Regions from separate parts of the Chromobacterium sp. CCUG 30098 genome, predicted to be linked through region 2. Evidence: riboswitches for the same ligand, from Rfam matches in the RefSeq annotation. Region 2 holds a riboswitch; the other holds the start of a gene.
The links. A riboswitch is a leader RNA that binds a small molecule or an ion and turns the genes downstream of it on or off. The one in region 2 is predicted to bind glycine.
Positions count from the first base shown of each region.

Region 1 (15,252 bases), on a different contig from region 2:
GCGCTCCGCCTGGCGGGCGTCGACGATGCAGCCGCTGCGGGTAGCCGGGTCCAGCGGGTTGCCCGGTTGCAGCGCGGCCGCCTCGCGCAGCAGGCGTTCCAGGAAGGCGTCTTGAATGGAGCGTTGCAGCAAGAGCCGCGAGTTGGCCGAGCACACCTGGCCCTGATTGAAGAAAACGCCGAAGGCGGCGCGCCGGGCGGCGGCGTCCAGGTCGCAGTCATCGAACACCAGATTGGGGCTTTTGCCGCCGCACTCCAGCGCCACTCTTTTCATATTGGAGTCCGCCGCGTAGCGCAGAAAGGCTTTGCCCACTTCGCTGGAGCCGGTGAAGCTCAGGCAATCCACGTCCGGGTGCAGGCCCAGCGGCCGCCCCACCTCGTCGCCGTAGCCCGGCAAGACGTTGAGCACGCCGTCCGGCAGGCCGGCCTCTTGGGCCAGTTGGGCCAGGCGCAAGGCCGACAGCGGGGATTGCTCGGCCGGCTTCAGGATCACGCTATTGCCGGCCATCAGCGCCGGCGCCAGCTTCCACGCGGCCATGTCCAGCGGGAAATTCCACGGGATCACCGCCGCCGCCACGCCCAGCGGTTCCCGGGTGATCAGGGCCAGCGCGTCGTCGGCGCCGGGGGCGGCCTCGCCGTACAGCTTGTCGGCGGCTTCGGCGTACCAGTCGAACACGCCGGCGGCGCCCGGCACATCGATATGGAGCGCATCGGCAATGGGCTTGCCGATGTCCAGGCAGTCCAGCAGCGCCAGTTCGTCGCCATGCCGGCGGATCAGCGCCGCCAGTTTTTGCAGCACGGTCTTGCGCTGGCGCGGGTGACAGCGCGACCAGACGCCGGATTCGAAGCTGGCGCGGGCGGCCCGCGCCGCCCGTTCGACATCGGCCTCGCCGCAGCGGGCGATCTCGGCCAGGGGCCGGCCGTGGATGGGGCTGATGTCGGTGAAGGTGCGCCGGTCGGCGGCGGGCACGAAGCGGCCGTTGATGAAGGCGAGGCAAGGCGAGCGCAAATCGGCGGCGCGGTCTTGCCAGTAGGACAGATCCTGCGTGGGCATGGCGATCACTCCTGTTCAGGCGGCGCGACGGGGTGGGGGAAGCGCTCACATCACGGCTGGTCTTGTCGCGCAGGCTGGAGCCATACTAGTCAGTCCCCTTGGCGGCGGACATCACGCGAAAGCGTTAGAGCGGAAGGCGGGACTAACCTGATCGGGGTAGCTGGCATGCAGCTGAATGTGGCGGATCTGGTGTTTCACCAGCAATTGGGGCGCTTGTTGGACGGCGTCGACAACGCGGCCTTTTGGCAAGGGTTGGCCGCGTTTCTACGGGAACGCCTGAGTTTCGATACCTGGGTGGCGGTGCTGTTTCGCCAGGAGGCGCCGCCGTGGGTGCTGGCGGATCACGCGGCCAATTACGCCGCCGACGATTTGTTCGCCGACTACCGGCGCGGCCTGTATCTGCTGGACCCGTTTTACGGTTTTGCGCTGAAGCGCCCGGCCGCCGGCGTGTACCGGCTGGACGAGGTGGCGCCGGACCGTTTCCGGGAGACGGAGTACTTTCGCCGTTACTTTTCGCGCAATGTGGTGGCGGATGAAATCCAGTTTCTGCAAGTGTTGCCGGAGGGCGTGCTGTCCCTGTCCCTGGGCAGCAAACGCCGCTTCAGCGAGCAAGAATTGGGCGTTTGCAATCTGTTCGCGCCCTGGCTATTGCCCTTGTCGCGGCTGGCCGCGCGTATGGACGAAGGGCTGCGTCAGCCGGCGGCCAGGGCGGGCAGGCAGAGCCGACGGGAACTGGAGGAGGAGCTGCGCGCGCAGGGCTCCTCGCCGTTGACCAAGCGGGAGGTGGAGGTGGCGCTGCTGATACTCGGCGGCCACTCCACCAAGGGCGTGGCGCGCGAGCTGGGCATTTCGCTGGAAACCGCCAAGGTGCACCGCCGCCATCTGTACGCCAAGCTGGGCGTGTCCAGCCAGGCGGCCTTGTTCCTGCTGCTGGCGGGGATTCAAGCCTGATGCCGCGGCGCGGCGGTGAAACAGCTAGGGTTAGTTAATGCAGGTCGTGCCGATACATGAACACCGGCAGCCTCCATTCGCGCCAGATGGCGGCCAGACGGATGGCGAGGCCGACGGCGAAGCTGGCCAGCACGTTGAGATCGTGCGGCACGCCCAGCTTTATCAGGCCCAGGTAGAGCAGGGCCACGGCGAAGGAGACGCTGGCGTACAGCTCCTGGCGGAAGACCACCGGCACGCGGTTGCACAGCACGTCGCGCAGGATGCCGCCGGCAATGCCGGTGATCATGCCGGCCATCACCACCACCACCGGGTGGTAGTCCATGGACTGGGCCACGCCGCAACCTATGATGGTGAAGGCGATCAGGCCCAGCGCGTCCAGCACCAGGAATACACGGCTCAGGCGTTTCATATAGCGGGCCACGAACACGGCGGCCAGGCCGCCGGCGATGACCAGGCCGACGTATTCCGGGTGTTGGGTCCAGCCTATCGGGTAGCGGCCCAGCACGATGTCGCGCACGGTGCCGCCGCCCAGGGCGGTGAGGAAGGCGATGACGGTAACGCCGAAGATGTCCATATTGCGGCGGCCGGCCGCCAACGCGCCGGTCATCGCTTCCGCGGTGATGGCGATCAGATAGATCAGGGTAAGCATGTAGTTGCAATGGTCAAACAGGCTGGCGCCGAGATGCGCGGCGAAGCCGGGTGGGAAAATGGGTTGGCAATGGGCGGGCCATGCCAGGTGGCGCGCAGCCTGGGCAAGCGTTTCGAACACGGGTTTTCCTTGAGAGCTGGTGCACGATCTGCTGCGCTGCGACGATACGGCGTTGAAACCCGCTTCGAAATGCTCATGTACCACGTGTACATTCCGCTTTCTCAGCTGTTTTCGCCTTGTCTCGTCCTTGCTCGCGAGATCGTGAGCACGTTCTGAGCACGGCCGGCGGGCTGCGCATGGGCGCGGCGCTGCCGGCATTGCCTCTCCCCTTGTCCTTTTACCTGAGAGTTAGATGACGGGCGCGGCCTCAGTGCGGGCCTTGCCGGGTGTCACTTGCCCCTTCGGTGGGCGGCTAAGGGCCGGTCACATCATCCGACGCGCTCTCGCTGAAGCGTAGCAGATGATGAACGGGCGCTTAGGGCCTCTCTCCAATCGGCTGGTATCCATGGGCTGCGGTACTGTTGCCTGAGCGATTATGGGAGTTTGCGTCTTCGGCGGGGGCGCATGCCCCTCTCTCCCGCAGCAGGCAAGGATATTAGCGTTTGCTGTATTGTTCAGTCAACGACTGTATACGTGGGGCGAGGCAAAAATGTTGCAGTGCGGTATCGACATGAAAACGCCCGGACGGCGGTTTGGCTGTCCGGGCGTTTTTGCGCTGGCTGATGCTTAGTTGCTCGGCGTTTTGGGCTTGGCCGCGTCCTTGCCGGCGGCGGGTTTGCGCGCGGCCGGGGTTTTGGCTGCGGGGGCTTTGGCCACGCTGGCTTTGCCCGCGGGCGCTTTGGCGGTTTTGGCCGCCGGGGGCTTGCCGGGCGCCGGCTTGGCCGCGGCCGGTTTGCTGCTGGCGGGTTTGGCGGCAGCGGCGCTGGGCTTGCCGGCGGTGGGTTTGGCCGGGGCTTTGGCGGCCGGCTTGCGCGGCGGCGCCGCTTTCTTGGCGGGCGCGCTGGCCTTGGCGGCGGGGGCCGCGGCGGGAACGGTTGAGGCTGCCGCTATGGCCGGCTCGGCGGGCGGCAGGATGGCCGGCGCCGCCGGCGCGCGGGTGTCCAGTTGCAGCGCGTGGGCCGCTTGGTCCAGCCTGAGCTGTTGTTCCGGGGCGATGTCGCCGCTGAGCGCCAGCAGTTCATGCGCCAGCTGCCAGGCCTGGCGGCGGCGGTGTTCTTCCGGCAGCAGCTTGGGCAGGCCGGCCAGCGCGCGGGCTTCGTCCAGCCGCACCAGGAAAACCTGCTTGCGGGCGATGTCTTTCAGCTCCATCAGGGTCAGCGGGTATTCGTGGCGGATGTCGCGCATGATGCGGCGGATGGCGTTGAACGGGCGCTCGTCTATGATGCCGCGGCCAATCGCCACATAGGTGAGCAAGCGCACGAAGCCGTCGGCCAGGGAGCCGCTTTCGTAAGCGGGGTCCAGCACCTGGCGCTTGAGTTGTAGCCTTTCCTGTTTGTTCCAGCTGTCGCAGCGGGCGGCGCGGGCTTCGCGCGCGGGCTGCACGCCCACGACGGAGGCCAGCCACGGGGATTCGTACACGGCTTTGAAGCAGTGTTCGGTGGCGGCGTCGCGCAGGTCGCGGTAGCGGTCCAGGCTTTGCGTCATCCAGCCGGACCACTGTTCTTGCAACCGCCACAAGGGGTTGTCCGCGCTCACCGGCTGGCGGTGGGCGCGCACGTATTCCGCGGCGGGTTTGAGCCAGCCGAGCCAGGGATTGAGCGGGGAGATCAGCGTGCGTTCCAGCCGCGCCGGGTTGAGCTGGCGCAGCCATTGGGCGCTGGCTTCGTTGCTGACGGCGCGCACGGCCGGGGAAACGAAACGGTTGTAAATGCCCTGGTTGATTTCGGAGACGCGGCGCACCGCTTCAAAGGCGCGTTCGTCTTCGCGGCCGTCGTCCAGCGCCAGGATGTCGGCCACTTCGCGGGCTTCGAAACGGATGATGTAGCGGCCCTTGATGTATTCCTGGCCGGGGGTGTTGGGCGCCACGTCCTCGATGACGGCCTCGTACAGGCCGGGGGCCAGCACGTCGATCAGGTCCAGCGCGCTGGCGAATTCGCTGTGTTCGCGGTTGGCGATGCCGGCGGAGACGAAGATGCCCAGGTGGCCCACCTTGTTGTGCAGGCAGTAAATGATGGTTTGTTCGTTGTCGCGGATGTCTTCCGCGTTGTCGTACAGGTCCGGTATCCAGTTCAGCGCTTGCTGCGGTGGGGTGATGTTGTCGCCCCAGGAGGCGAACACGATGATGGGGGAGCGGATGTTGCGCATGTCCACGCGGTGCTGGTCGCTGCTGACGATCTTGCCTTCCACCAGGTGGTTGCCCACGAAGAGCTGCTGGGAAATCCATTCCATTTCCTGCTTGTTCAGCAGGTAGTGGCCGCCCCACCAGCGTTCAAAGCCCAGATAGCGTTCGCGCTCGGTGTCCACCTTGGCGTACAGATTGTAGGGCTTCTTCCACAGGGTGTTGGCCGGGTCCAGCTTTTCAAAGTTGTTGACCAGGTGGGCGCCGTCGAACTTGCCGTTGCCCAGATCGCCGGCCAGGGAGGCGGTCCAGGTGCCGCCCAGCATGCCGCCGGAGTAGCGCATCGGGTATTTGCCGGTGACGCCGGCCCAGTAGGACAGCGGGGTGCCGGCCAGCAGGATGGGGCCGCACAGCTCCGGCGCCACCGAGGCCAGCATGGCCAGCGCCCAGCCGCCCTGGCAGTTGCCGATGACGAAGGGCTTGCCGTCGCTGTCCGGGTGCAGTTCCCTGACCTTGCCGAGGAAGACGTATTCGGCGCGGCTGACGCTTTCTATGGTCTGGCTGGGCACCGGCTGGGGGAAGAACATGATGAAGTAGCAGGGGTGGCCCTGTTGCAGCGCGATGCCGATTTCGCTGTCCATCTTGAAGCCGCCGATGCCGGGGCCGTGGCCGGCGCGCGGGTCTATCACCACGAAGGGGCGCAGCGCCGGATTGGTGGCCGGGCAGCCGGCCGGCGGCAGGATGGCGGCCAGCGCATAGTTGGCCGGGTCCGGCAGGCTGCGGCCGTCCAGGATGATTTTGTAGTCGAACACCAAGACCGGCGGCTTGCCGCTTTGCACGTGTTGCAGATAGTCCGCGCCGCGGTCATGCAGCACGTCCCAGTAGAGGATGCTGCGCTCGCAGGCGTCGCGCCAGTAGTCGGCGACCGGGTTGGGGGAGAAGAGCTTGGACCAGACGGCTGTTTGCGACCACATACGGCACCTCTTGGTTGGTATGACGGATAACTGGCTACTGTACCCTGCTTTTGTTGCGTTGCAATAGACAAAGTTCCTGCCAGGCGAACAACTGTCAGCGCAACACCACAGTGCGCCGCTCGGTGATGAAGACGCGCCGCTCCAAGTGGCTGCGCACCGCGCGCGCCAGCGCCTGGCACTCCATGTCGCGGCCGGCGGCCTGCAATTGCTCCGGGCTGTAGGCGTGGTCCACCCGTTCCACCACTTGTTCGATGATCGGGCCTTCGTCCAGATCGTCGGTGATGTAGTGGGCGGTGGCGCCTATCAGTTTGACGCCGCGCTCGTGCGCCTGCTGATACGGCCGGGCCCCCTTGAAGCCGGGCAGGAAGGAGTGATGGATATTGATGGCGCGGCCGGCCAGTTTTGCGGCGGAGGCGCTGGAGAGCACCTGCATATAGCGGGCCAGCACCAGCAGTTCCGCCCGGCTGTCCTCCATCAGCGTCAGCAGCGCGGCTTCCTGGCGCGGCTTGTTGTCCGGGGTGAGCGGCAGGTGGTGGAAGGGCAGGCCGTAGGCTTCGGCGATGGGGGCGAGGTCGCGGTGATTGGAGACGACGGCGGCCACCGTCATGTCCAGATCGCCCATCTTCTGGCGATAGAGCAAATCGTTCAGGCAGTGGTCCAGTTTGGACACCATGATCAGCACCCGCGCGCGTTGGCGCCGGTCGTGCAGCCGCCATTGCAGGTCTTGATAGTGGCCGCTCATCCGCGCCATGCCGTCGGCCAGCCGTTCCGGGGCGAAGTCCGGCCGCTCCGGGTGGAAGACGCAGCGCACGAAGAAGCGCCGGCTGCGGGCGTCGTCGAACACCGCCAGTTCATCGATATAGCAGCCTTGCTGCTCCAGCAAGGCGGAGAAGCCGGCCACCTGGCCGGAGGCGCTGCGGCAGGCGAAGCTGAGCACGTAGGAGGGGGCGTCTGAGGTCATTGGCGTGTCCTGTTTGTGGGGCGGCACGGGCCAATCTAGGCCTTGTCCCGCGCGCGCGCTGTCCGCCATGCGTCCGCTTTGCGTGGATTTTGGACATCGCCGTGTCGCGTGCGGGCAAGAGGCCGTCCTTTCCAGCCAAATGCGCCGGCGGCGTCGCCCTGAGAATGAGGCCTTCCTCAACCTCGACAGCAGCGGCGCGGGCCCATGGCGGCCCGGCGGCGGGAGCGCAGATGGCAAACCGATATTCGCTGTGGAGCCTGATCCGGCACGGGCTTGGGCATCACCAGGGCTGGCAGCCGGCCTGGCGCAGTCCGCAGCCGGAAAGCAGCTACGACGTCATCATCGTCGGAGGCGGCGGCCACGGCCTGGCCACCGCCTATTACCTGGCCCGCATGTACGGCGTCCGCAAGGTGGCGGTGCTGGAAAAAGGCTATTTGGGCGGCGGCAACACCGCGCGCAACACCACCATCATCCGCTCCAACTATCTGTGGGACGAGTCTTCGCAGCTGTACGAGCACGCGCTCAAGCTGTGGGAGGGCCTGTCCCAGGAGTTGAACTTCAATGTGATGTTCAGCCAGCGCGGAGTGATGAACCTGGGCCACAGCCTGCAGGACATGCGCGACATCGAGCGCCGGGTCAACGCCAACCTGCTCAACGGCGTGGACGCCGAGGTGCTGTCCCCGCGGGAGATCAAGGAGCGGGTGCCCTTGATCGCCATCGGCGGCGACGTCCGCTATCCGATCCTGGGCGCCAGCTATCAGCCGCGCGGCGGGGTGGCGCGCCATGACGCGGTGGCCTGGGGTTTCGCCCGCGCCGCCAGCGAATTGGGCGTGGACATCATCGAGGAATGCGAGGTGACCGGCTTGTTGATCGAGGGCGGCCGGGTGCGCGGGGTGCGAACCGGGCGCGGCGAGATCCGCGCCGACAAGGTGGGCTGCGTGGCCGCCGGCAACAGTTCCACGCTGGCGCGGATGGCCGGCTTGCGGCTGCCGCTGGAAAGCCACCCCTTGCAGGCCTTTGTGTCCGAATCGCTGAAACCCTGCCTGGACACGGTGGTGATGTCCGGCGCGGTGCACGGCTACATCAGCCAGTCGGACAAGGGCGAACTGGTGATAGGCGCGGGCATAGACAGCTATCTGGGTTACGGCCAGCGCGGCAGCCCGCATGTGATCGAGCACACGGCGGCGGCCATCGTCGAACTGTTTCCGTCCTTCTCGCGGCTGCGGATGAACCGGCAGTGGGGCGGCATCGTGGACGTGTCGCCGGACGCCTGCCCCATCATCGGCAAGACCCGGATCCAGGGCCTGTATTTCAACTGCGGCTGGGGCACCGGCGGCTTCAAGGCCACGCCGGGTTCCGGCCACGTGTTCGCCCACACCATCGCTCATGACCAGCCGCATCCGCTGAACGCGGCTTTTTCGCTGGAGCGCTTCGCTTCCGGCCGCTTGATAGACGAACACGGCGCCGCCGCCGTGGCGCATTGAGGGAGACGCCGATGCTGCTGATTTATTGCCCGCATTGCGGGGAGGCGCGGGAGGAGGAGGAGTTCGACTACGCCGGGGAGGCCTTCATCGTCCGTCCGGCGGCGCCGGAGCAGGTGGACGACGAGGCCTGGGGCGATTACCTGTTCTGCCGCAAGAACCCGCGCGGCTGGCATTGGGAGCAATGGCAGCACGCCGCCGGCTGCCGCAAGGTGTTCGCCGTCCGGCGTCACACCGTCAGCTACGAGATCGCCGGCAGCTGGACGCTGGCCGAGGGCAAGGCCCGTTATTTGCAGGAGGATCAGGCGTGAGCGGCTATCGCATCCATCGTCCCGGCGAGCGCATCGACCGCAATCGGCCGCTGGCCTTCACCCTGGACCGCGCGGCCTATCACGGCTTCGCCGGCGACACCCTGGCCTCGGCGCTGCTGGCCAACGGCGTGCGGCTATTGGGCCGCAGCTTCAAGTACGGCCGGCCGCGCGGCATCGTCGGGTTTGGCGCGGAAGAGCCCAACGCCTTGATCCAGCTGGAAAGCGGCGCCTTGAGCACGCCGGATCTCAAAGCCACCCAGGTGGAGCTGTATCAAGGCTTGCAGGCCTTCAGCGGCTTGGAGGACGCGTCCTGGGGCATGCGGCTCAAGGGCGCGCTGGGCCGGCTGGAGCGTTTCATGCCGCCGGGTTTTTATTACAAGACCTTCATGCAGCCGGCGGGGGCCTGGCCGTTTTACGAGCGCCGCATCCGCGAAGCCGCCGGTTACGGCCAAGCGCCGCGGCTGCCGGACCCGGAGCATTACGATCATCTGCACCACCATGTGGACCTGCTGGTGGTGGGCGGCGGCGCGGCCGGCTTGTGGGCGGCCACGCTGGCGGGGCGCGCCGGCCTGAAAACGCTGCTGCTGGACGAACAGGCGGAGATGGGCGGCTGGTTGCTGAGCGAGCGCCGGCTGCGCATCGACGGCCTGGAGGCGATGGACTGGACGCGTCAGCGCTTGCAGGAACTGGCGGCGCTGCCCAATGTCCAGCGCTTGCCGCGCGCCACCGTCTTCGCCTTGCATGAGGGCAATCTGGCTCTGGCGGTGGAATTGTTGCAGGACCACCTGCCGCCGTCGGAGCGCGATCCGGCCCGGCCGCGCCAGCGCCTGCACAAGATACGCGCGGGCCAACTGGTCTTGGCCAGCGGCGCCATCGAACGGCCGCTGGTGTTCGGCAACAACGATCTGCCCGGGGTGATGACCGCCGCCGCCGGCCACAGTTATCTGAACCGTTACGGCGTGGCGGTGGGGCGCCGGCTGCTGCTGCAGACCCAGAACGACGCCGCCTACGACGCGGCGCTGGAGCTGGCCTTGGCCGGGGCGGCGGTGACGCTGGCCGATGCTCGCCCAGCCGGCGCGGCGGCCTGGCGCAGCCGCGCCGCGCAGAATGCCGGCGTGGAACTGCTGGCCGGTTACGGCATCGCCCGGGTGAACGGCGGCGCCGGCGTCGGCGGCGCGGACTTGGTAAAGCTGGCCGCGGATGGCCGGAGCGTGGCCGGCAAGGGGCCGCGGCTGGAGCTGGACGGCGTGCTCTCCTCCGGCGGGCTCAGCGCCACCGTGCATCTGTTCTGCCACAACGGCGGCCGTCCGCTGTGGCGTCCGGACCGTCTGTCCTTCGTTTGCCCGGACGCGGGCCGGCCCGGCGTCGTCTGCGTGGGCGCGGTCACCGGGCGCTGGGAGCTGGGCGAGGCCCTGGCCCAATGCCATGCAGCCATGCTGGCCCAGCTTGGCTGGGGAAGCCAGCGCGGTCTGGGCGCCGCGCCGCGGGTGGAGGCGGAGGAGGTGGCCGCGCCGCGTGAAATCTTCCGCTTGCCTGACGGGCGGCGCGAAGGCGTCGGCGCCAAGGCCTTCGTCGATTTCCAGAACGACGTGGCCGCCGCCGACATCCATCTGGCGGTGCGCGAAAACTACCGCTCCATCGAGCACGTCAAGCGCTACACCGCGCTGGGCTTCGGCACCGATCAGGGCAAGCTGTCCAACGTCAACGGCTTCGCCATCGCCGCCGAGGCGCTGGGCAAGCCCATCGCCGAGGTGGGCACCACCACCTACCGGCCGGCCTACACCCCGGTCAGCTTCGGCGCGCTGGCCGGAGCCCATGTCGGAGAAACTTTCGACCCGCGCCGCTACACCGCCATGCACGACAGCCATACCGCGCGCGGCGCCGAATACGAGCTGGTGGGGCAGTGGCTGCGGCCCTGGTATTTCCCGCGGCCGGGCGAGGACCTGCACGCGGCGGTGCGCCGCGAATGCCGCGCCGCCCGCCAGGGGGTGGCGGTGATGGACGCTTCCACCCTGGGCAAGATCGATGTGCGCGGCCCGGACGCGCGCGAGTTTCTGGGCCGTGTCTACAGCAACGCCTGGAGCAAGCTGGAGCCGGGCAAATGCCGCTATGGGCTGATGCTGGACGAAAACGGCATGGTGATGGACGACGGCGTCACCGCCTGCCTGGCGGACGACCATTTCCACATGACCACCACCACCGGCGGCGCGGCCCGGGTTTACAGCTGGCTGGAGCGCTGGCACCAGACCGAATGGCCGGAACTCAAGGTGCGCTTCAGCTCCATCACCGATCACTGGGCCACCACGGCGCTGGTGGGCCCGCAAAGCCGGGAGGTGCTGCGCAAGCTGTGCACGGATATTGATCTCGACCCTCAGGCCTTCCGGTTCATGGAGGGCCGCGTCGGCACCGTGGCCGGCGTGCCGGCGCGGGTGTTCCGCATCAGTTTCTCCGGCGAACTGGCTTACGAGATCAATGTGGACGCCGGCTACGGCCGTTATTTGTGGGAGGAGGCGATGCGGGCCGGGGCCGAGTTCGGCATCACGCCCTACGGCACCGAGGCCATGCACGTCTTGCGCGCCGAGAAGGGCTTCATCATCGTCGGCCAGGACAGCGACGGCTCGATGAGCCCCAACGATCTGGCCATGGGCTGGGCGGTGGGCATGAAAAAGCCGTTCAGCTTCCTCGGCCGCCGCTCCTTGCTGCGCGCCGACACCGCCGGCGCGGGCCGCAAGCAGTTGGTGGGCCTGCTGACGGAGGACCCGCGGCTGGTGTTGCCGGAAGGCGCGCAAATCCTCAACGACGGCAAGGACGCCGCGCCGGCGGCGATGCAGGGCCATGTCACCTCCAGCTACCACAGCGAATGCCTGGGCCGCTCCATCGCCATGGCGGTGTTGAAGGACGGCGTCCGCCGCGAAGGCGACACCGTGCATGTGTGGTGGCAGGGCCATAGCGCGCCGGCGCGGGTGGCGTCCGCGGTCTTCGTCGACAAGGAAGGAGAGCGTCAGCATGTCTGAATCTACATTCAAGCCTGTGCTGGAATCGCCCTTGCGGCATCTGGATTTGCCGGAAGCGGCCGAAGCGCGCCGCGCCGACGGCCGCGTCTGGGGCAATGAAGCGCCCAATCTGGGCTACGCGCTGCTGCGCGGCGACGGCGCCGAGGCCGGGTTTTTCGAGCTGACGGCGCGGATCACCGGGCTGGAGCCGCCGCGCCGGCCCAAGACCTTGAGCCAGGGGGAGGGCGGCGCGCTGCTGTGGCTGTCGCCGGACGAATGGCTGCTGATCAGCCGCCGCCAGCGCCTGGCCGGCTGGCTGCCGGCGCTGGAGCGGGGCTTCGCCGAGCAGCGCCTGTTCGCCCAGGCGCTGGACGTCAGCGGCGGCTTCACCGCCGTCTACCTGTGCGGCGAGCCGCACCTGGCCGTGCTGCGCCATCTGGGCGGTTACGATTTCGAAGCGCTGCGTCCCGGCCAGGGCGTCGGCACCTTGCTGGGCAAGGCGGCGGTTCAAGTGCTGCGCCTGGACGGCGACGGCGTGTTCGTGGTGTGCCGCCGCAGCTTTGCCGACTACGTCTGGCTGCTGTTGCGGCGCGCGGCCCGGCCTTACGGCTTCGCGGTGTGCGAGCTGCCGGAGGACGCCGGCCATCCGCTGTGGGCGCAACTGGCGCGGCCGGCGTCGGCGGCGGTCCTGAGCGAGAGTTCTTAAAAAATTATTCAAAGTCCGTGGCGCTGCGGCGGGATAGTTGGACCGAGGCGTGGACAAGCTAGAAGGAGATGGCAATGGATTTGCACGCAGACGCGCTGGTGATAGACGGACTGATCATCGCCAAATGGGCGCGGCCGGTGTTCGAGGACATGCGCCGCGGCGGCTTGAGCGCCGCCAATTGCACCGTGTCGGTGTGGGAGGGCTTTCAGGACACCGTGAACAATATCGCCGAGATGAAAGGGCTGATCCGCGAGCACGGCGACCTTTTGACCCTGGTGCGCGGCGTCGAGGATATCCGCCGCGCCAAGGCGGAGGGGCGCACCGGCGTCATCCTGGGTTTTCAGAACGCCCATGCCTTCGAGGACAGGCTGGAGTCCATCGAAGCCTTCGCCGACATGGGCGTGCGCGTGGTGCAGCTGTGCTACAACACGCAAAACCTGATCGGCACCGGCTGTTACGAACGCGACGGCGGCCTGTCCGGCTTCGGCCGCGAAGTCATTGCGGAAATGAACCGCGTCGGCATCATGGTGGACCTGTCCCATGTGGGCGGTCTGACTTCGCGCGAAGCCGTTCTGGAATCGAAAAAGCCGGTCTGTTACTCCCATTGCCTGCCCTCGGGCCTCAAGCCGCATCCGCGCAACAAGAGCGACGAGGAGCTGCGCTTCATCGCCGATCACGGCGGCTTCATCGGCGTCACCATGTTTCCGCCCTTTCTGCGCCGCGGCATCGAAGCCACCGTGGACGACTACGTGGAAGCGATGGATTACGTGATCGCGCTGGTGGGCGAAGACTGCGTCGGCTACGGCACCGACTTCACCCAGGGCTACGATCAGGGCTTCTTCGACTGGATCACCCACGACAAAGGCCGGTATCGCCGGCTGACCGATTTCGGCACCATCCTCAACCCGGAAGGCATTCGCACCATAGGCGAAACGCCCAATCTGACCGCGGCGATGCTGCGGGCCGGCTGGCCTGAGCGCAAGATCCGCAAAGTGCTGGGCGAGAACTGGTTGCGGGTGTTCGGCGAGGTATGGGGGGCTTAGTCCCCCGGCCACGGCCCTGATCCCGCGTTGAGCCTCCTCGCGCGCAAGCGGCGCATGGGTATTTCTTAAGAGCCGTTCAAAGTCTCGCGAGCAAGGGCGAGACAAGGCGAAAACAAGCGAAAAAGCGGAATGTACACGTGGTACATGAGCATTTTGAGCTGGTTTTCAACGCCGTATCGCTGAAGCGCAGCAGACTTCGAACAGGTTCCAAGGTGGGCCCGCCGCATCCGAAGCATATTCAGGAGGACTTATGAAGCAAGTTAAAGTATTGGGGGCTTTGCTGTTGTCGGCCGCGCTTTGGACCCAGCCGGCGGCGGCGGAGACCGAGCTGAAGCACTGGCCGCCCAAGATCGCGGAACGGCTGAACGCCATGATCAAGGCCAATGCCCATAAGGGCGAATACGCGGTGTTCGACATGGACAACACCAGCTATCGCTACGATCTGGAAGAAGCGCTGCTGCCTTATATGGAGGCCAAGGGCTTGCTGAGCCGCGAGCGGCTGGACCCGTCCTTGAAGCTGATCCCCTTCCGCGACGAGCCGGACCGGCCGGAAAGCCTGTACAGCTACTATCTGCGGCTGTGCGAGATAGACGAACTGATCTGCTACCCCTGGGCGGCGCAGGTGTTTTCCGGACTGACGCTGCGCCAACTCAAGACCCAGGTGGACGCGCTGATGGCCAGCGGCGCCCCGGTGCCGGTCAGGTACTTCCATCAGGGCAAGCCGGTGGAGGGCAGCGTGCCGGCGCCGCGCGTGTTCACCGGCATGGTCGAGCTGTACACCAAGCTGCAGGAGAACGGCATCGCCGTCTACGTGATGACCGCGGCCAGCGAAGAACTGGTGCGCATGGTGGCCAGCGATCCGCGCTACGGCTACCGGGCGCCGCCGCAAAACGTGCTGGGCGTCAACCTGCTGCTGAAAGACCGAACGAACGGCGCGCTGACCACCTCGCGTTTGCAGATCAAGCGCGGCGGCTATGAGCCGGAACGCAATCTGGACCTGGAACTGACCCCCTATCTGATGAACCCGATGACCTGGTACGAGGGCAAGGCCGGGACCATCCTGGGCTGGATAGACCAATGGCGCAAGCCGGTGCTGGTGGCCGGCGACACGCCGCAGTCCGATGGCTACATGCTGCTGAACGGCACCGACACGGCCAAGGGCGGCTTGCGGCTCTGGGTAGACCGCAAAGCGGGTTATTGGGATCGGATCCGCAACTGGAGCCGGGAAGCGGCCAGGCAGCAGCGCAAGCTGGGCCAGCCGGCGACGGCGGACCGCAACTGGCTGGTGGTGAAGCCGGAGCAGATTCAATAAGCGCTGGAAGACGCGGAATGGGGCGCATGGGCATTCTCACGCCGCTGGCAAGCTTGTATCAGACCTTGAACCGCTTTAGCGCCGCTAACAAAACCTCGTAGAGACGCTGGACCAAGGCGCGCCGACGCAGGCAGTACCAGCAGGCGCAACGCAGGGTCGGGGGGTGGCTTAGCGGGTCTTAAGGGAGGAAACGAATATGTTGAGGCAATGGTGTTGCATCCTACTGCTGCTCTTGTGCGTGCCGGCCCACGCGGCCGAGGCCACGCCCGGCAAACCGCTCATCAAGATCGGCTACGTCGAAGGCTGGGCGGACAGCGTGGTCACCACCCAGGTGGTGGCCCAGATCATTCGCGGTCGGCTGGGCCACCCGGTGGAGCTGATGCCGGTGGCCGCCGGCATCATGTGGCAGGGCGTGGCGCGCGGCGATCTGGACGCCACGCTGTCGGCCTGGCTGCCGGTGACCCAGGGCGCGTATTACCGGCAGTTCAAGGACAAGGTGCTGGACCTGGGGCCCAATTACGTCGACGCCCGCATCGGCCT
Region 1 covers NZ_JAUCGS010000012.1:54,555-69,806, reverse strand. The annotation lists gene QUG03_RS20990 (aldehyde dehydrogenase) at 1-1,053, opposite strand, end outside; gene QUG03_RS20985 (LuxR C-terminal-related transcriptional regulator) at 1,219-2,004, shown strand; gene QUG03_RS20980 (trimeric intracellular cation channel family protein) at 2,039-2,653, opposite strand; gene QUG03_RS20975 (hypothetical protein) at 2,663-2,929, shown strand; glycine riboswitch at 2,973-3,155, opposite strand; glycine riboswitch at 3,157-3,243, opposite strand; gene QUG03_RS20970 (DUF3141 domain-containing protein) at 3,380-5,905, opposite strand; gene purU (formyltetrahydrofolate deformylase) at 6,000-6,866, opposite strand; gene QUG03_RS20960 (sarcosine oxidase subunit beta family protein) at 7,097-8,350, shown strand; gene QUG03_RS20955 (sarcosine oxidase subunit delta) at 8,362-8,658, shown strand; gene QUG03_RS20950 (sarcosine oxidase subunit alpha family protein) at 8,655-11,672, shown strand; gene QUG03_RS20945 (sarcosine oxidase subunit gamma) at 11,665-12,357, shown strand; gene QUG03_RS20940 (dipeptidase) at 12,432-13,400, shown strand; gene QUG03_RS20935 (HAD family hydrolase) at 13,651-14,712, shown strand; gene QUG03_RS20930 (glycine betaine ABC transporter substrate-binding protein) at 14,909-15,252, shown strand, end outside.
Region 1: it holds a riboswitch for glycine, as region 2 does, so the genes downstream of both, QUG03_RS20980 (trimeric intracellular cation channel family protein) here and gcvT (glycine cleavage system aminomethyltransferase GcvT) in region 2, are expected to answer to the same signal.

Region 2 (15,252 bases):
CCGGGCTGAACCGGGAGCGGATTCTGGCCAAGGCGCGGCAAGGCGGTTTGGCGGCGCCGGCCTCGCTTTGCGACGCCGAGGTGTGGAATCTGATTTTCGAAGCCGGCTTCTCCACCGCCGCCGAGGTGACCGAAGTGTCCGGCCGCGGCGTGGGCATGGACGTGGTCAAGCGCAACATTCAGAGCATGGGCGGCCGGGTGGAGATCGACTCCATGGCCGGCATCGGCACCACCATCAGCATTCATCTGCCGCTGACGCTGGCGATCATGGACGGCATGTCGGTGCGCATCGGCGCGGAAACCTATGTGATGCCCTTGGGCGCGGTATTGGAGTCCTTGCAGCCGGCGCCGAGCGAAATCAAGACAGTGGCCGCTCGCGGCCAGGTGGTGGCCATTCGCGGCGAGTACCTGCCGATTGTGCCGCTGGGCCGGTTTTTCTCCATTCCGGACGCGAGGCGGACGCCGAGCGAGGCCATTCTGGTGATCGTGGAGGCCGGCAATAGCCGGCTGGCGCTGCTGGTGGACGACCTGATCGGCCAGCAGCAGTTCGTGGTGAAGAATCTGGAAACGAATTACCGCAAGGTGGACGGCATTTCCGGCGCCACGATCCTGGGCGACGGTCAGGTGGCCATGATCTTGGACATCGCCGCGATTGCGCGGCACAACCAGCGTATGGCGCTGGACGCATGAAACAACAAGGATAAAGAAATGGTGGCGGAACGGGATGGTCCGGGCCTGGCGCAGAGACGCTCGGGCAATGAGCTGCTGGTGTTCACGCTGGGGACGGAAGAATACGGCATCGATATTTTGAAGGTGCAGGAGATCCGCGGTTACGACGCGGTGACCCGCATCGCCAACGTGCCGGACTTCATCAAGGGCGTGGTCAATCTGCGCGGCCATATCGTGCCCATCGTGGATTTGCGCCTGAAGTTCGGCATAGGCGAACCGGTGTACAACGCGTTCACCGTGGTGATCGTGCTGAATGTGTGCGGACGGGTCATCGGCGCGGTGGTGGACGGCGTGTCGGACGTGATTCAGCTGGAGAGCGATGCGCTGCGCGCCGCGCCGGAGTTTGGCGCGGCGGTGGACACCGCCTATATCGAAGGACTGGGCACGCTGGACGAGCGCATGATCATCGTGGTCGATATCGAGAAGCTGATGGGCAGCGAGGAAATGGCGTTGACTGACGCCGCGGCTCGAGTGCAAGCGAATTAGGGGGGCGAAGCATGAACAATATGAAAGTGATCCATAGACTGATCCTGGGCTTCGGTCTGCTGATCCTGTTGCTGGCGGTGGCGATGACGCTGGCGGTCAGACAGCTGCAGGGCCTGGCCGATGATCTGGTCGGCATCTCCAGCGTGCACATCCCGCAGGTCAGCGCCGCGCACAAGCTGGCGTCCAACGTCAACCTCACGTCGCGCGATGTGCGCAACCTGCTGCTGAGCAAGGATGCGCACCTGATCAAAGAGTTCAATCAGGAGATAGACGGCAATTTGGCCAAGCTGGCGCAAAGGATGAGCACGCTGGAGCCGAACGTCAGCAGCGCCGGGCGGCCGCTTTTCGAGGCGATGCGCGCGAACGAGGCCAATTTCCGTTCCGAGCTGGCGGTGTTCAGACGCATGCAAGCGCAGGGGCGCGATGTGCAGGCCCGCGATTATCTGTTCGTCACCCTGCGCGACACCCAGCTCAAATACATGGATTCGATCGATCGCTACATCGCGTTTGAAGAGAATCTGATGCGCAAGGCGGGACAGGACGCCAGCGACAACTCCCGGCAGGCCTACAAACTGCTGTTCGCCTTTACCCTGCTGGCCCTGTTCATCGGCGTCGGCTTCGGCGTCTTCATCATCCGCTCGCTGATGCGCCAATTGGGCGGGGAGCCGGCGGAACTAGTCAAAGTGATGCGGGAGTTGACCGAAGGCCAGGTGCGCTCCGAAATCAAGGTCAAACCGGGCGACCAGCACAGCCTGTTCGCGTCGATGAGCTTGCTGGCCGAGAAGGCGATCGAGAACATCCGGGTGCGCAACGCGCTGGACAACGCCTCCACCAATGTGATGATCGCCGACAACGAGCGCAACATCATCTACACCAATCACAGCGTGCTGGAGATGATGCGTCGCGCCGAGGCCGATCTGCGCAAGGCCTTGCCCAATTTCGACGCGCGCGCGCTGTTGGGCGCCAATATGGATGTTTTCCACAGCAATCCGGCGCATCAGCGCGATCTGCTAGCCAATTTGCGTTCCACTTATCGCGCGCAGATCAATATAGGCACGCGCATTTTCGGCCTGGTGGCCAATCCGGTGTTCGGCACCGACGGTTCCCGTTTGGGCACGGTGGTGGAATGGAAGGATCGTACCGGGGAGGTGGAAATAGAGAAAGAGGTGGCCAGCATCATCTCCGCCGCCGCGGCCGGCGATTTCGACCGGCGCATCAATCTGGAAGGCAAGGACGGCTTTTTCCGCCAGCTGGGCGAAAGCGTCAATCAGTTGCTGGCGGTGACCAGCCAGGGCCTGGGCGATATCGCCACCGTGCTGGCGGCTCTGGCCAAGGGCGATCTCACCCATGCGATCAAGGGCGATTACCAGGGCTTGTTCAGCCAGTTGCAGAACGACACCAACACCACGGTGGAGCGGCTGAAGGAAATCGTGTCCAACATCAAGGAGTCCACCGACGCGATCAACACCGCCGCGCGCGAGATCGCCTCCGGCAACGCCAATCTGTCCAGCCGCACCGAGCAGCAAGCCGCCAGCCTGGAGGAAACCGCTTCCAGCATGGAGGAAATTACCAGCACGGTGCGGCAGAACGCGGAGAACGCCAAGAAGGCCAATACGCTGGCCACCGGCGCCTCCGACATCGCCGCGCGCGGCGGCAAGGTGGTGGGCGACGTGGTGGCCACCATGAACGAGATCAACGACAGCGCGCGCAAGATCGTCGACATCATCAGCGTGATAGACGGCATCGCCTTCCAGACCAATATCCTGGCGCTCAACGCCGCGGTGGAAGCGGCGCGGGCCGGCGAGCAAGGGCGCGGCTTCGCCGTGGTGGCCAGCGAGGTGCGCAATCTGGCGCAGCGCTCCGCCGCCGCCGCCAAGGAGATCAAGGGCTTGATCGGCAACTCGGTGGCCAAGGTCGAGTCCGGCTCCAAGCTGGTGGACGAGGCAGGCAGCACCATGGACGAGATCGTGATCTCCATCCGCCGCGTCGCCGACATCATGAGCGATATCTCCGCCGCGTCGATCGAGCAGAGCTCGGGCATTGAACAGGTCAATCTGGCGGTGACGCAGATGGACGAGAACACGCAGAAGAACGCCGCGCTGGTGGAACAGGCCGCGGCGGCGGCGGAGTCGCTGGAAGAGCAGGCGCGCTATCTGGACGACGCGGTGCAGGTGTTCAAGTTGGGAGAGCATGGCCCGCGTCTGCGGCAAGCGCCGGCGCGCGTCGCGTCGGCGGCGGAGCCGGCCGCCCATGCCGGCGGCGTCAATCCGGCGCCGGCTAAGCCGGCGGGCAAGATCGTGGTGCCGGCGCGGCTGCATCCGCAGGTGGACCTGAGCGACGGCGAGTGGGAGGAGTTTTGAGGCACAGGTCCGGAGGGGCCGTGTTGGCGGGCTTGGAATTGGACATCACGTTCACGCCCGAGGATTTTCGCCGCATCCGCGACATGGTGTACCAGCGGGTCGGCATCGCCCTCAACGACAGCAAGACGCATATGGCCTACGCGCGCTTGGCCAAGCGGGTGCGGGCTTTGAGCCTGAAAAGCTTCGCCGAGTATCTGGACCGCTTGGATCAGGACGCCTTGTCGGAGGAATGGCAGAATTTCATCAACGCGCTGACCACCAATCTGACCTCGTTTTTTCGGGAGCCGCATCATTTCGACATGCTGCGCGCCCACGCCGAGCGCTGGCGCAAACGAGGCCGGCCCTACCGGGTCTGGAGCGCGGCGTCCTCGACCGGCGAGGAGCCTTACTCCATCGCCATCACCATGGCGGAGTTGACGGAGAGCTTGCGGCCCTTCCCCTGCGAGTTGCTGGCGTCCGACATCGACACCCATGTGCTGCAACAGGCGATGCGCGGCGTGTATCTGCGCGAGCGCGTCAGCCAGTTGTCGGAGCCGCAGCTGCGCCGTTTTTTCGACAAGGGCGTAGGCGCCAATGAGGGCAAGGTGCGCCTGAAGAAACGCGTGCGCGAGGCGATGACGTTTTTCCAGATGAATCTGGTGGCGGAGGAATGGCCGCCGCTGGGGGAGTTCGACGTCATTTTCTGTCGCAATGTGCTGATCTATTTTGATAAGCCGACGCAGGCGGCCATACTCAATCATATGGCGCGGCATCTGGCTCCGGACGGGCTGCTGCTGCTGGGGCATTCGGAAAACATCCTGCACCTGAGCGACGCCTTCGTCCCCTGCGGCAAGACCAGCTACCGGCTGGCCTGATCAGGCGTTCCGTGCGTCCGGCCGTCGCGCTGCGGCGCGAGTTTATGAGCCTTGTTTATCGATCCGGGAGCGTGGATGGCGCTGGAAAAGAAAATTCGGGTAATCGTGGTGGACGACTCGGCCCTGATCCGCAATCTGCTGACCTCCATCATCGACGAAGCGCCGGACATGGAAGTGGTGGCCACCGCCTCCGATCCGCTGATCGCGCGCGAGCGCATCCGCGCGCTGGATCCGGACGTGATCACGCTGGACGTTGAAATGCCGCGGATGGACGGCCTGGAGTTCCTGCGCCGGCTGATGCGGCTGCGGCCGACGCCGGTGCTGATGATCTCCTCGCTGACGCAGCAGGGTTCGGAGGCGACGCTGACGGCGCTGGAGCTGGGCGCCATCGACTTTCTGTCCAAGCCGGCGCACGATATCGCCAGGCGCATGGGCGATTACGCCGATGAGATCCGGGACAAGATACGGGCCGCGGCCGCGGCCAGGGTGCGGGCGCCGCATCGTTTTCATCGCCCGGCCGATGTTCCGCCGCCGGCGCCGCCCTTGGGCGCCGGCGCGCAGCAGGCGATGTTGTTCATCGGCGCCTCCACCGGCGGCACCGAGGCGATCCGCGCGCTGCTGAGCGGCCTGCCCGCGACATGCCCGCCCATCTTGGTGGTGCAGCATATGCCCGAGCATTTCACCGCCAGCTTCGCCGCGCGCTTGAACGCCAGCTGTCCGATGCGGGTGAAGGAGGCGGAGGCGGGCGAGCCGGTGCGGCAGGGCGTGGCCTATATCGCGCCGGGCGATTGGCATATGCGGGTGCAGGCCGCCGCGGACGGTTTTCGCATCGAATTGGATCAGAGCGACAAGGTGAACCGGCACCGGCCGTCGGTGGACGTGCTGTTCGACTCCGCCGCGCGCTGCCTGGGCAAGCGCGCCATCGGCGTGATCCTGACCGGCATGGGGCGGGACGGCGCGGACGGCCTGCGCAGGATGCGCGATGCCGGCGCGGTCACCTTCGGTCAGAACGAGGCCAGTTGCGTGGTGTACGGCATGCCGCGGGAAGCGATGAAGGCCGGCGGCGTGCAACAGGAGTGGCCGCTGGACGCGCTGCCCTCCAAAATCATGGCCTGCCTGTACGGCAAGGCGGAAAAGGCGATGTTATGAAGAACGGCGCGGTGCATTTCAGCAGCCATTCGTATTTCGACAAGCATTTTCAAAGCCAGGCGGTGAAGGTGTTTCCCGGCGGCTTCTACGTCACCGGCCAGCCGCAGCTGCTGGTGACCTTGTTGGGCTCCTGCGTGGCCGTATGCATGCTGGACCGGACAGCCAATGTGGCCGGCATGAACCATTTCCTGTTGCCCGAGGGCAGCATCGAGGTGGGCGAGGGCGCGTCCGCCGCCCGTTTCGGCGTGCACGCGATGGAGTTGATGATTACCGAAATGCAGAAACTGGGCGCGATGCGCCATCGGATGGAAGCCAAGGTCTTCGGCGGCGGCAATGTGCTGGAGGGCATGTCGGTGATGAATGTGGGCGAGCGCAATCGCCGCTTCATCCACGGCTACCTGGATGCGGAAAGAATTCCCATTCTGGCCGAGGACCTGCTGGGCGACTGCGCGCGCAAAGTGTATTTCTTCACCGACAGCGGCAAGGTGCTGGTCAAGAAGCTCAAGCGCAGCCGCAGCCTGATCAGCGAGGAGACCCGCTATCGTCAGCAGGTGATGCAGCCGGAGGTGGCCGGCAAGTCCGGCGATATCGAGCTGTTTATCTGATGCGGTTCAACGTCCGCCGCGCGTCGTGAGACGCAATGCGCTTGCCTTCCTCGTTTCCAAGCGTTTCGCCCGGTTTCGCGCTTCGCGAGACCGGGCGAGCTTCTCAGCGCTCCAGGTGTTGCAGCTTGCCTTCGACCTCCGCCCAGTCCTCATGGTCCGGCAGCGGGTCCTTCTTCTCCGTGATGGTGGGCCAGAGTTTGGACAATTCGGCGTTGAGCGCGACGAAACCCTCTTGTCCCGGCGGAACGTCGTCTTCCGCGTAGATCGCGTTCACCGGGCATTCCGCCACGCACAGCGTGCAATCGATGCATTCCTCGGGGTCGATCGCCAGAAAATTGGGGCCTTCGTGAAAGCAGTCCACCGGGCAGACATCGACGCAATCGGTGTATTTGCATTTGATGCAGGCATCGGTTACAACGTAGGCCATGTTCAGCTCCTTGGTCGTCGAAAGCCGGCCGGCGCCGTTTGGCGCGGCGGCGGGGCGATGATTCGAGCGTATCAGTCAACATTATTAGCCAGAAATTCCCTTCACAACGCATTGCCGCCGTAAATTTCCTATCCGTCATGAACTCTTCTCGCTATCGCGGGCGTTTTGCCCCCAGTCCCACCGGCTTGCTGCACGCCGGCTCCTTGTGCACCGCCGTCGGCAGTTATCTGGAGGCGCGCGCGCGCGGCGGCGAGTGGCTGCTGCGGATGGAGGATCTGGACCCGCCGCGCGAGGTGGCCGGGGCCGCCGACGCCATCCTGCGCACGCTGGACGCCTATGGCTTCGAATGGGACGGCGAAGTGGTGTATCAAAGCCGTCGCCACGAGCTGTACCGTCAGGCGCTGGAGCAGTTGATCGCCTCCGGCCACGCCTATCCGTGCAATTGCACGCGCAAGGAGATCGCCAAGACCGCGCGGCGCGGCCTGGACGGCTACGTCTATCCCGGCCATTGCCGGCGGCGGCGTCCGGAAGAAGGCGGCCGCGCCTGGCGCTTGCGGGCGGCGCCCGGCGACACCGTGGTGGCGGACCGCCTGCAAGGGCCCTACCGTCAGAATCTGACGGCCGACATCGGCGATTTCGTCTTGCTGCGCGCGGACGGCTTTTGGGCCTATCAATTGGCCGTGGTGGTGGACGACGCGGAACAAGGGGTGAACGATGTGGTGCGCGGCGCCGACCTGCTGGTGTCCACGCCGCGTCAAGTGGCGGTGCAGCAGGCGCTGGGCGTGGCGACGCCGGGTTATTGTCATCTGCCGGTGCTGGTCAACGCCGCGGGGGAGAAGCTGTCCAAGCAGACGCTGGCGCCGGCGGTGGCGGCCGAGGACGCCGCAGCGGCCTTGCGCCTGGCCTTAAGCCGCCTGGGGCATGTTCCGCCGGAGGAGTGCGGCGGCCTGGCCGAGTTGTGGCAGTGGGCGCGAGCGCATTGGTCGCTGGCGCGCGTGCCGGTCGGACCGGTGCTTGCCGGCTGAATTGCGCCGTTTTATGCCAAAATTATGCGTTTGACGTCTTTTTTTCCATCCCGGCTGGCCTATATTGGCATCTGCGCACGCGCTTGTTGCGCATCATCGGCCGCGGCAAGCGGGTCGCCATCGTCTTCTCCTTGATATGCGGAAAATGCGACATGTTTTTATGTCGAATTTGTGTTCTAATGCCGCCTTTTTTTCATGCGCGCGCACTGGCGCAAAGTCCCGCTTCAGTTGACTCCGGTCAAGCGGTTTGAAGAAAGCATGCCCAGCTTGCGGGCGAGGCCCTCTATCATGGGCGCTTTTTCAGCCGTATCAGTCTGAATGCGAACGGAACTGGCCAGGCCAATTCCGCCGGCGCCATCGCATGAACGTAAACATGCGCGCGCGGCGCGCCCGTCAATCGGCAGGCCCGATGGAGACCAAGCCTTGAGCAATACCAATTTAGACAGCAAGACCAAGACCCGGGCGCTGGGCGTATGGATGTGCACCGCCTTGGTGGTGGGCAATATGATCGGCTCCGGCGTGTTCCTGCTGCCCGCGTCGCTGGCGCCGTTCGGCGGCGTGTCGATGATAGGCTGGCTGCTCACCGCCGCCGGCGCGATCTGCCTGGCCTTGGTGTTCGCCCGACTGGCGGCCATCCTGCCCAAGGAAGGCGGGCCGTACGCCTATATTCATGAAGCCTTCGGCGGTTTCGCCGGCTTCTGGATCGCCTGGGGCTACTGGATTGCGCTGTGGGCCGGCAATGCGGCCCTGGCGGTGGCCGCCACCAGCTATATGCAGGTATTCGTTCCGGCGCTGGGCCACAATAATGTGTTGGCCGGCGTGTTCGCCATCAGCCTGATCTGGATCGTCACCTGGATCAACAGCCGCGGCGCGCGCAGTTCCGGCCTGGTGGCGGTGACGACCACCTTGCTCAAGCTGTTGCCGCTGGCCGCCGTCACCTTCATCGGCTTTTTCCACATGCAGCCGGACAATATCGTGTTCAACCCTCACGACAAGCCGCTGCTCAGTTCGGTGTCCGCCACCATGGCGCTGACCTTGTGGGCCTTCCTGGGGCTGGAATCGGCGTCGGTGCCGGCAGGCGACGTGATCGAGCCGGAAAAAAACATTCCGCGCGCCACGGTGCTGGGCACTCTGATCGCCACCGTGCTCTACATCCTGTCCACGGTGGCCTTGATGGGCTTGATGCCGCCGGCGATGCTGGCCGCCTCCCAGGCGCCCTTTGCCGACGCCGCCCGGCTGATGTGGGGCGATTGGGGCTATTACCTGGTGGGTTTCGGCGCCATCGTGTCCTGCTTCGGCGCGCTCAACGGCTGGAGCCTGATGCAGGCGCACGTGCCGGCCGCGGCCGCGCACGACGGTCTGTTTCCCCGCCGTTTCGCCCAGATGAACCGCGAGGGCGTGCCCATTTTCGGCCTGCTGCTGTCCAGCGGGCTGGTGACGGTGCTGATGGCGATGAAGTACGCCGGCGGCGACGGCGGCGTCAAGATTTTCGAGTTCATCATCCTGCTGGCCACCGCCACCACTTTGCTGCCCTACGCCTTTTGCTCGATGGCCTTGCTCGCCATCATGCTGATGCGCCCCCAGCAGTTCCAGCGCAAGGACTTCCTGGCGCCGCTGTGCTTCGCCGGCGTGGGTTTCGCCTATTCGGTCTGGGCCTTGTACGGCTCCGGCGCCGACATCGTGATGTGGGGCATGATTCTGCTGCTGCTGGGCTTGCCGGTCTATGTCTGGCAGGTGAAGGAGCGTTACGCCGATCCTTCATGAAGGAGAGGCGATGTCGGATCCCAAACGCGGCTTAGGCCGCGTTTTCTTTTTGCGCAAGCCTATCGTCATGAGTCAACGGGCTTGCCTATGCCGCCGGCTGGTGGCCTACTAGGGCGCTTTGCTTTCAGACCGGGAGTTGCCATGAGGATAAGCGCCGCCGATCACGCGCTCGTCGCCATCGATTTCACCTATCCGCTGCCGGACGCGCAGACGCTGGCGCGGATGCGGGCGGAGAACGCGCCCTGCGCGCTTGAGCGCGCGGACGGCCTGTTTCCGGAAAACAGCTATTACCGCGCCGGCCGCAAAGGCTGCGCCGAAGGCATGTCGGCGCGCTCCTTTGTCGCGCGCCGTTTGCGCGAGACGGCGGCGCGGCTGGCGCCGGAGTACGGCTTGCTGCTGTTCGACGCCTACCGTAGCCGTGAAACCCAGGCGGATCTGTTTCAGATGGTGCTGGACGATGTGCGCGCCGCGCACCCGGACTGGGACGCGGCGGCGGTGGAGCGGCAGGCGCGACTGTTCGCCGCCCACCCGGACGACACCGCCCGTTTCGCGGTGTTGCCGCACAATTCCGGCGGCGCCGTGGACCTGGCGATCTGCCGGATGGACACGGGCGAGATCTGCGATTTCGGCACGGCCTTCGACGCGGCGGAGCCGGCGTCGCGCACCGATTTCTTCGAAGCGCCGCATGATCCGGCCCTGGGTTTTTCCTCCGAGCGCTGGCTGACGGTGCGTCACAATCGCCGCGTCTTGTTCAATCTGATGAAGCAGGCCGGTTTCAGCAATTATGCCGAGGAATGGTGGCATTACGATCTGGGCGACTGCCTGTGGGGGCAGGCGCTGGGCGTGGATTGGATCTATCCGTCGATGGAGGCCGAGCCGGAGAGGCCGGCCTGATCGCCAGGGCCGCCGCGCGGGCGCAGCGGCCCATGGCCTGGCGCTAGCCGGTCAGCGCCTTCAACCAGACCAGCGCGGCGCTGGCGCCCGCGTCCGGCACGCCCAGCGCCCGTTCGCCCAGATAGCTGGCCCGGCCCAGGCGCGGCCGCATGGAGGCGGTTGCCGCGCAGCCGCGCTCCGCCGCTGTCAGCGCCGAACGCCAGGCCGTCTCCGGAGCCTGTCCGGCGTCCAGGGCGGAGGCGAAAGCGTCGGCGGCGGGGGACAAGGCGTCCAGCATGGTGCGGTCGCCCACTTGCGCACCGCCCAGTTCCGCGACGGCGGCGACGCCGTCCAGAAAGGCGGCCGCCCAGTCCTTCGGGGTGGGCGGGGTCGTCGTGTCCAGCCGCCGCGCCGCGCGCAGCAGGGCGGTGGAGTAGAAGGGCCCGGAGCTGCCGGCGATGGCCTGGCGCAAGGCCTGGCCGACCGCGCGCAGCGCCGTGGCGGGGTCGCTCCAGGCGCTGTCGGGCAAGGCCCGGATCGCGGCCGCGCCGCGCTGCATGCTGACGCCCAGATCTCCATCCCCGGCGGCGCCGTCCAGTTCGGTCAACAGCGGCTCGGCGGCGTCCAGCGCGTCGGCCGCGGCCCAGGCCGCGGCGCGCAAACGGGGATCGGCCGCGGCGGCCGAGGGCGTGAAAGCGTCGCGCGGCGGCGCGGCGCGCAGCTGGCGTTGCGCCGGCAGACGGCCTGAGCCGGGCCAGGCCGGCGCCAGGGTGGTTTGATCCAGCCAGTTGAGGCGCTGTTCGTCCAGCGCCATCAGGGACAAGGAGCAGCCGGGCATTTCCAGCGCGGTCATGAAGTTGCCGCTCCAGGCGCGTTCCACCTGTAGGCCGCGCAGGCGCAGATGCGCCAGCGCGGCGCGGGCGACGATGGCCAGCTCCATCGGCGGCGTGCCGCCCAGGCCGTTGACCAGCAGCGCCACCCTGTGTCCCGAACGCCAGCCGCGGTCTTGCAAGATGGCGTCCAGCAGCGTCGCGCACAAATCGGCGGCCGATGGCGTCGCCACGCGGCGCACGCCGGCTTCGCCGTGTATGCCCAGGCCCAGTTCCGCCTCCCCGCTGTCCAGTTGAAAGCCCGGGCGGCCGGTGGCCGGCACCGTGCAGGCGCCCAGGCCCACGCCCATGGTGGCCACCTGTTCCGCAGCCTGCCGCGCCGCGGCGGCGACCTCGGCCAGGCCGGCGCCGGAGGCGGCCGCCGCGCCGGCGATCTTGTGCACCAGCACCGTGCCGGCGATGCCGCGCCTGCGCGCCGGCTCCACGGTGTCGCGAAGCGCCACGTCGTCGGCCACCACCACGCTGTCGACGGCGATGCCCTCGGCGCGGGCCAGTTCCGCCGCCAGGCCGAAGTTGAGCCGGTCGCCGGTGTAGTTCTTGACGATGAGCAGCACGCCCTTGGGGCCGGCGACGGCGCGGATCGCCGCCAGCACGGTGTCTACGCTGGGCGAGGTGAACACGTCGCCCACCGCGGCGGCGTCCAGCATGCCGTGGCCGATGTAGCCGGCGTGGGCCGGTTCGTGGCCGCTGCCGCCGCCGGAAATCAGCGCCACCTTGTCGCGCAGGCCGCCGGCGGGAAGGTCCGCCCGCAGCAAGACATTTTCTTCCTCGAGCAGCGCCAGGCCGGGCAGGGTGTCGGCCAGGCCTTCCAGCATCTCCCGCGCCACATGGCGCGGATCGTTGATCAGTTTTCGCATCGCGGTTTCCTTTCCAGATCGGATAGAGATCGTGCTTGGTCAAGATGGATGTCATCTTACGATCAGCGCCGGCGCAATGGGGTGGTCATCTATTTTTTGATCGATAAGGAAATGAAATATGTTCGTAATCGATCTTAAACGAAGCAATGCTGGTTCAATGTTTTGCGGTTTCGAATATTTTAAGTCATTGTTTAAGTTGAAGATAAACACGGCTTGCCAAGCCCCGGTCCAGCAACCATAATCTGGCTCGTCATGCAGGAGAGAGTGGCCGTCCGCGCCACCGCCGAAGGCGCAAGCGCACCCGCAATCGCTCAGGCAAAAGGACTGCATCATCGGACTGGCCGCAGCCAGTTCGCCGAATCTGGAGAGCGGCATCCGCGGATGCCCACCGAAGGGGCTAACGGCCGCAAGGCCGGAAAATCTCAGGTGCAGGGACAGAGGGGTGTAGGGAATAGAGCAACACTACACGCTTTTGCTAAGGACGCACCGATGACGGCCCCGAAACGCACCCCCCTGTTTGAATCCCATATCGCCGCCGGCGCCAAGATGGTCGATTTCGCCGGCTGGGAAATGCCCATCCATTACGGCTCCCAACTCAAGGAACATGAGATCGTGCGCAGCGACGCCGGCATGTTCGACGTTTCCCATATGACGGTGCTGGACATCAGCGGCCCGGACGCCAAAGTCTGGCTGCAGCGCTTGATCGCCAACGACGTGGCCAAGCTCGGCTTCGAAGGCAAGGCGCTGTATTCCGGCATGCTCACCCCCGACGGCACCGTGGTGGACGATCTGATCGTCTATCTGACCTCCTACGGCTACCGCATGGTGATCAACGCCGGCACCACCGACAAGGACCTGGCCTGGATGGAAGGGCGCAAGGCGGATTTCGACGTGGACATCAAGGTGCGCCGCGATCTGTCCATCCTGGCGGTGCAGGGCCCGCAGGCCATCGCCAAGGTCTGCGCGGTCAAGCCCGAGCTCGCCGACGTCATCCAGGCCTTGAAGCCCTTCCAAGGCCAGCCCGCCGGCGATTGGTTCTATGCCCGCACCGGCTACACCGGGGAAGACGGCCTGGAAGTGATGCTGCCCGGCGTTGAGGCCGCGGCCTTTTTCCAGCAACTGCAGGCCGCCGGCGTGGCGCCGATAGGCCTGGGCGCGCGCGACACGCTGCGCCTGGAGGCCGGCATGAATCTCTACGGCCACGATATGGATGAAACCGTTTCCCCGCTGGAGGCCGGCATGGGCTGGACCATCGCCTGGGAACCGGCGGAGCGCGATTTCATCGGCCGCAAGGCGCTGGAGGCGCAGAAAGCCGCCGGCCTGAAAACCAGGCAAGTGGGCCTGGTGCTGGAAGGCCGCGGCGTGCTGCGCGAAGGCCTGAAAGTGGTGGTGGAAGGCGTAGGCGAGGGCGTGATCACCAGCGGCACCTTCTCGCCCACCCTCAAACACTCCATCGCGATCGCGCGCGTGCCGGCCGGCACCGGCGATACGGCGCTGGTGGACCTGCGCGGAACCTTGACCGAGGTGCGCGTGGTCAAAATGCCGTTCGTGCGCAACGGCAAAAAAGTTTTCGCCTGAGCGGCGTGCTTGGGCAGGCCGCGCGACGCGGCCGGGAATATCGTTTAAGACCTGGATTTGACTGGAGACACTCATGAGCAACATCCCCGCCGAACTCAAATACGTTGAAAGCCACGAATGGCTGCGCCTGGAAGCCGACGGCTCCGTGACCGTGGGCATTACCGAGCACGCGCAGGAACTGCTGGGCGACATCGTTTTCGTCGAATTGCCGAAAGTGGGCGCCAAGCTCGCCAAGGAAGAGCAGGCCGGCGTGGTGGAGTCGGTGAAAGCCGCTTCCGACATCTACTGTCCGATTGCCGGCGAAGTGCTGGCCATCAACGAGGAACTGGAAGCCGAACCGGAACTGGCCAACGGCGAGCCCTACGGTGCTGGCTGGTTCTTCAAGATCAAGCCGGCGGATCCGGCGGACCTGGACGCCCTGATGGACGCCGCCGCCTACGCCAAGGAAATTGGCGCCTGATGGTGAAAACCGCCTCGCAGTCCTAATCGGCCGCGAGGCGTTTTTTTCGCCCGGATATCCAGCAACACCCGATTGGCCGCGCAAGCCGCGGCGCGGACGGCAAGCACAGAAGGTCCCGTACTCATGTCTCTCTCCGAACTTTTCAACCGCAAAGAATTCATCTCCCGCCACATCGGCCCGTCCGACGCCGAGCGCGAGCAAATGCTGGCCGCCATCGGCGTGGCCTCCATCGATGAACTGGTGGCGCAGACGCTGCCGGCCGACATTCACCTGAACCGCAAGCTGGAGCTGCCGGATCCGATGCCGGAAGCCGAGGCGCTGGCCGCGCTGAAGGCCGTCGCCGCCAAGAACGTGGTCAATAAATCCTTCATCGGCCAGGGCTATTACCCGGTGCTGACCCCGACGGTGATCCTGCGCAATCTGCTGGAAAACCCGGGCTGGTACACCGCTTACACTCCGTATCAGGCCGAGATCGCCCAGGGCCGTCTCGAAGCCTTGCTGAACTTCCAGCAAATGGTGATAGACCTGACCGGTCTGGAACTGGCCAACGCCTCCTTGCTGGACGAGGCCACCGCCGCCGCCGAGGCGATGGCGATGGCGCGCCGCGTGTCCAAGGCCAAGTCCGGCCGGTTCTTCGTAGACAGCCGCGTGCTGCCGCAAACCCTGGACGTGATGCGGACCCGCGCCAAGTACTTCGGCTTCGAGCTGGTGCAGGGCCATCCGGAAGAGGCGGGCAAGGGCGAATACTTCGGCGCCCTGTTCCAATATCCGGGCGAAGCCGGCGACCTGATCGACCTGACCCCGCACATCGCCGCGGTCAAGGCCAAGGGCGCGGTGGCGGTGGTGGCCGCCGACATCATGGCCTTGGTGGCGTTGAAATCGCCGGGCGAGATGGGCGCGGACGTGGCCATCGGCAATACCCAGCGCTTCGGCGTGCCCATGGGCTTCGGCGGCCCGCACGCCGCTTACTTCGCCTTCAAGGACGAGATGAAGCGCTCTGCGCCGGGCCGCATCATCGGCGTGTCGGTGGACGCCAAGGGCAAGACCGCGCTGCGCATGGCGCTGCAGACCCGCGAGCAGCATATCCGCCGCGAAAAGGCCAACTCCAATATCTGCACCAGCCAGGTGCTGCTGGCCAATATCGCCGGCATGTACGCGGTGTACCACGGTCCGGAAGGCGTCAAGCGCATCGCCGC
Region 2 covers NZ_JAUCGS010000003.1:355,826-371,077, forward strand. The annotation lists gene QUG03_RS09910 (chemotaxis protein CheW) at 1-689, shown strand, start outside; gene QUG03_RS09915 (chemotaxis protein CheW) at 708-1,214, shown strand; gene QUG03_RS09920 (methyl-accepting chemotaxis protein) at 1,226-3,574, shown strand; gene QUG03_RS09925 (CheR family methyltransferase) at 3,595-4,428, shown strand; gene QUG03_RS09930 (protein-glutamate methylesterase/protein-glutamine glutaminase) at 4,504-5,577, shown strand; gene cheD (chemoreceptor glutamine deamidase CheD) at 5,574-6,182, shown strand; gene fdxA (ferredoxin FdxA) at 6,286-6,609, opposite strand; gene gluQRS (tRNA glutamyl-Q(34) synthetase GluQRS) at 6,747-7,634, shown strand; gene QUG03_RS09950 (amino acid permease) at 8,058-9,398, shown strand; gene QUG03_RS09955 (M15 family metallopeptidase) at 9,540-10,292, shown strand; gene QUG03_RS09960 (dihydroxyacetone kinase family protein) at 10,336-12,018, opposite strand; glycine riboswitch at 12,264-12,355, shown strand; glycine riboswitch at 12,370-12,466, shown strand; gene gcvT (glycine cleavage system aminomethyltransferase GcvT) at 12,508-13,596, shown strand; gene gcvH (glycine cleavage system protein GcvH) at 13,670-14,056, shown strand; gene gcvP (aminomethyl-transferring glycine dehydrogenase) at 14,180-15,252, shown strand, end outside.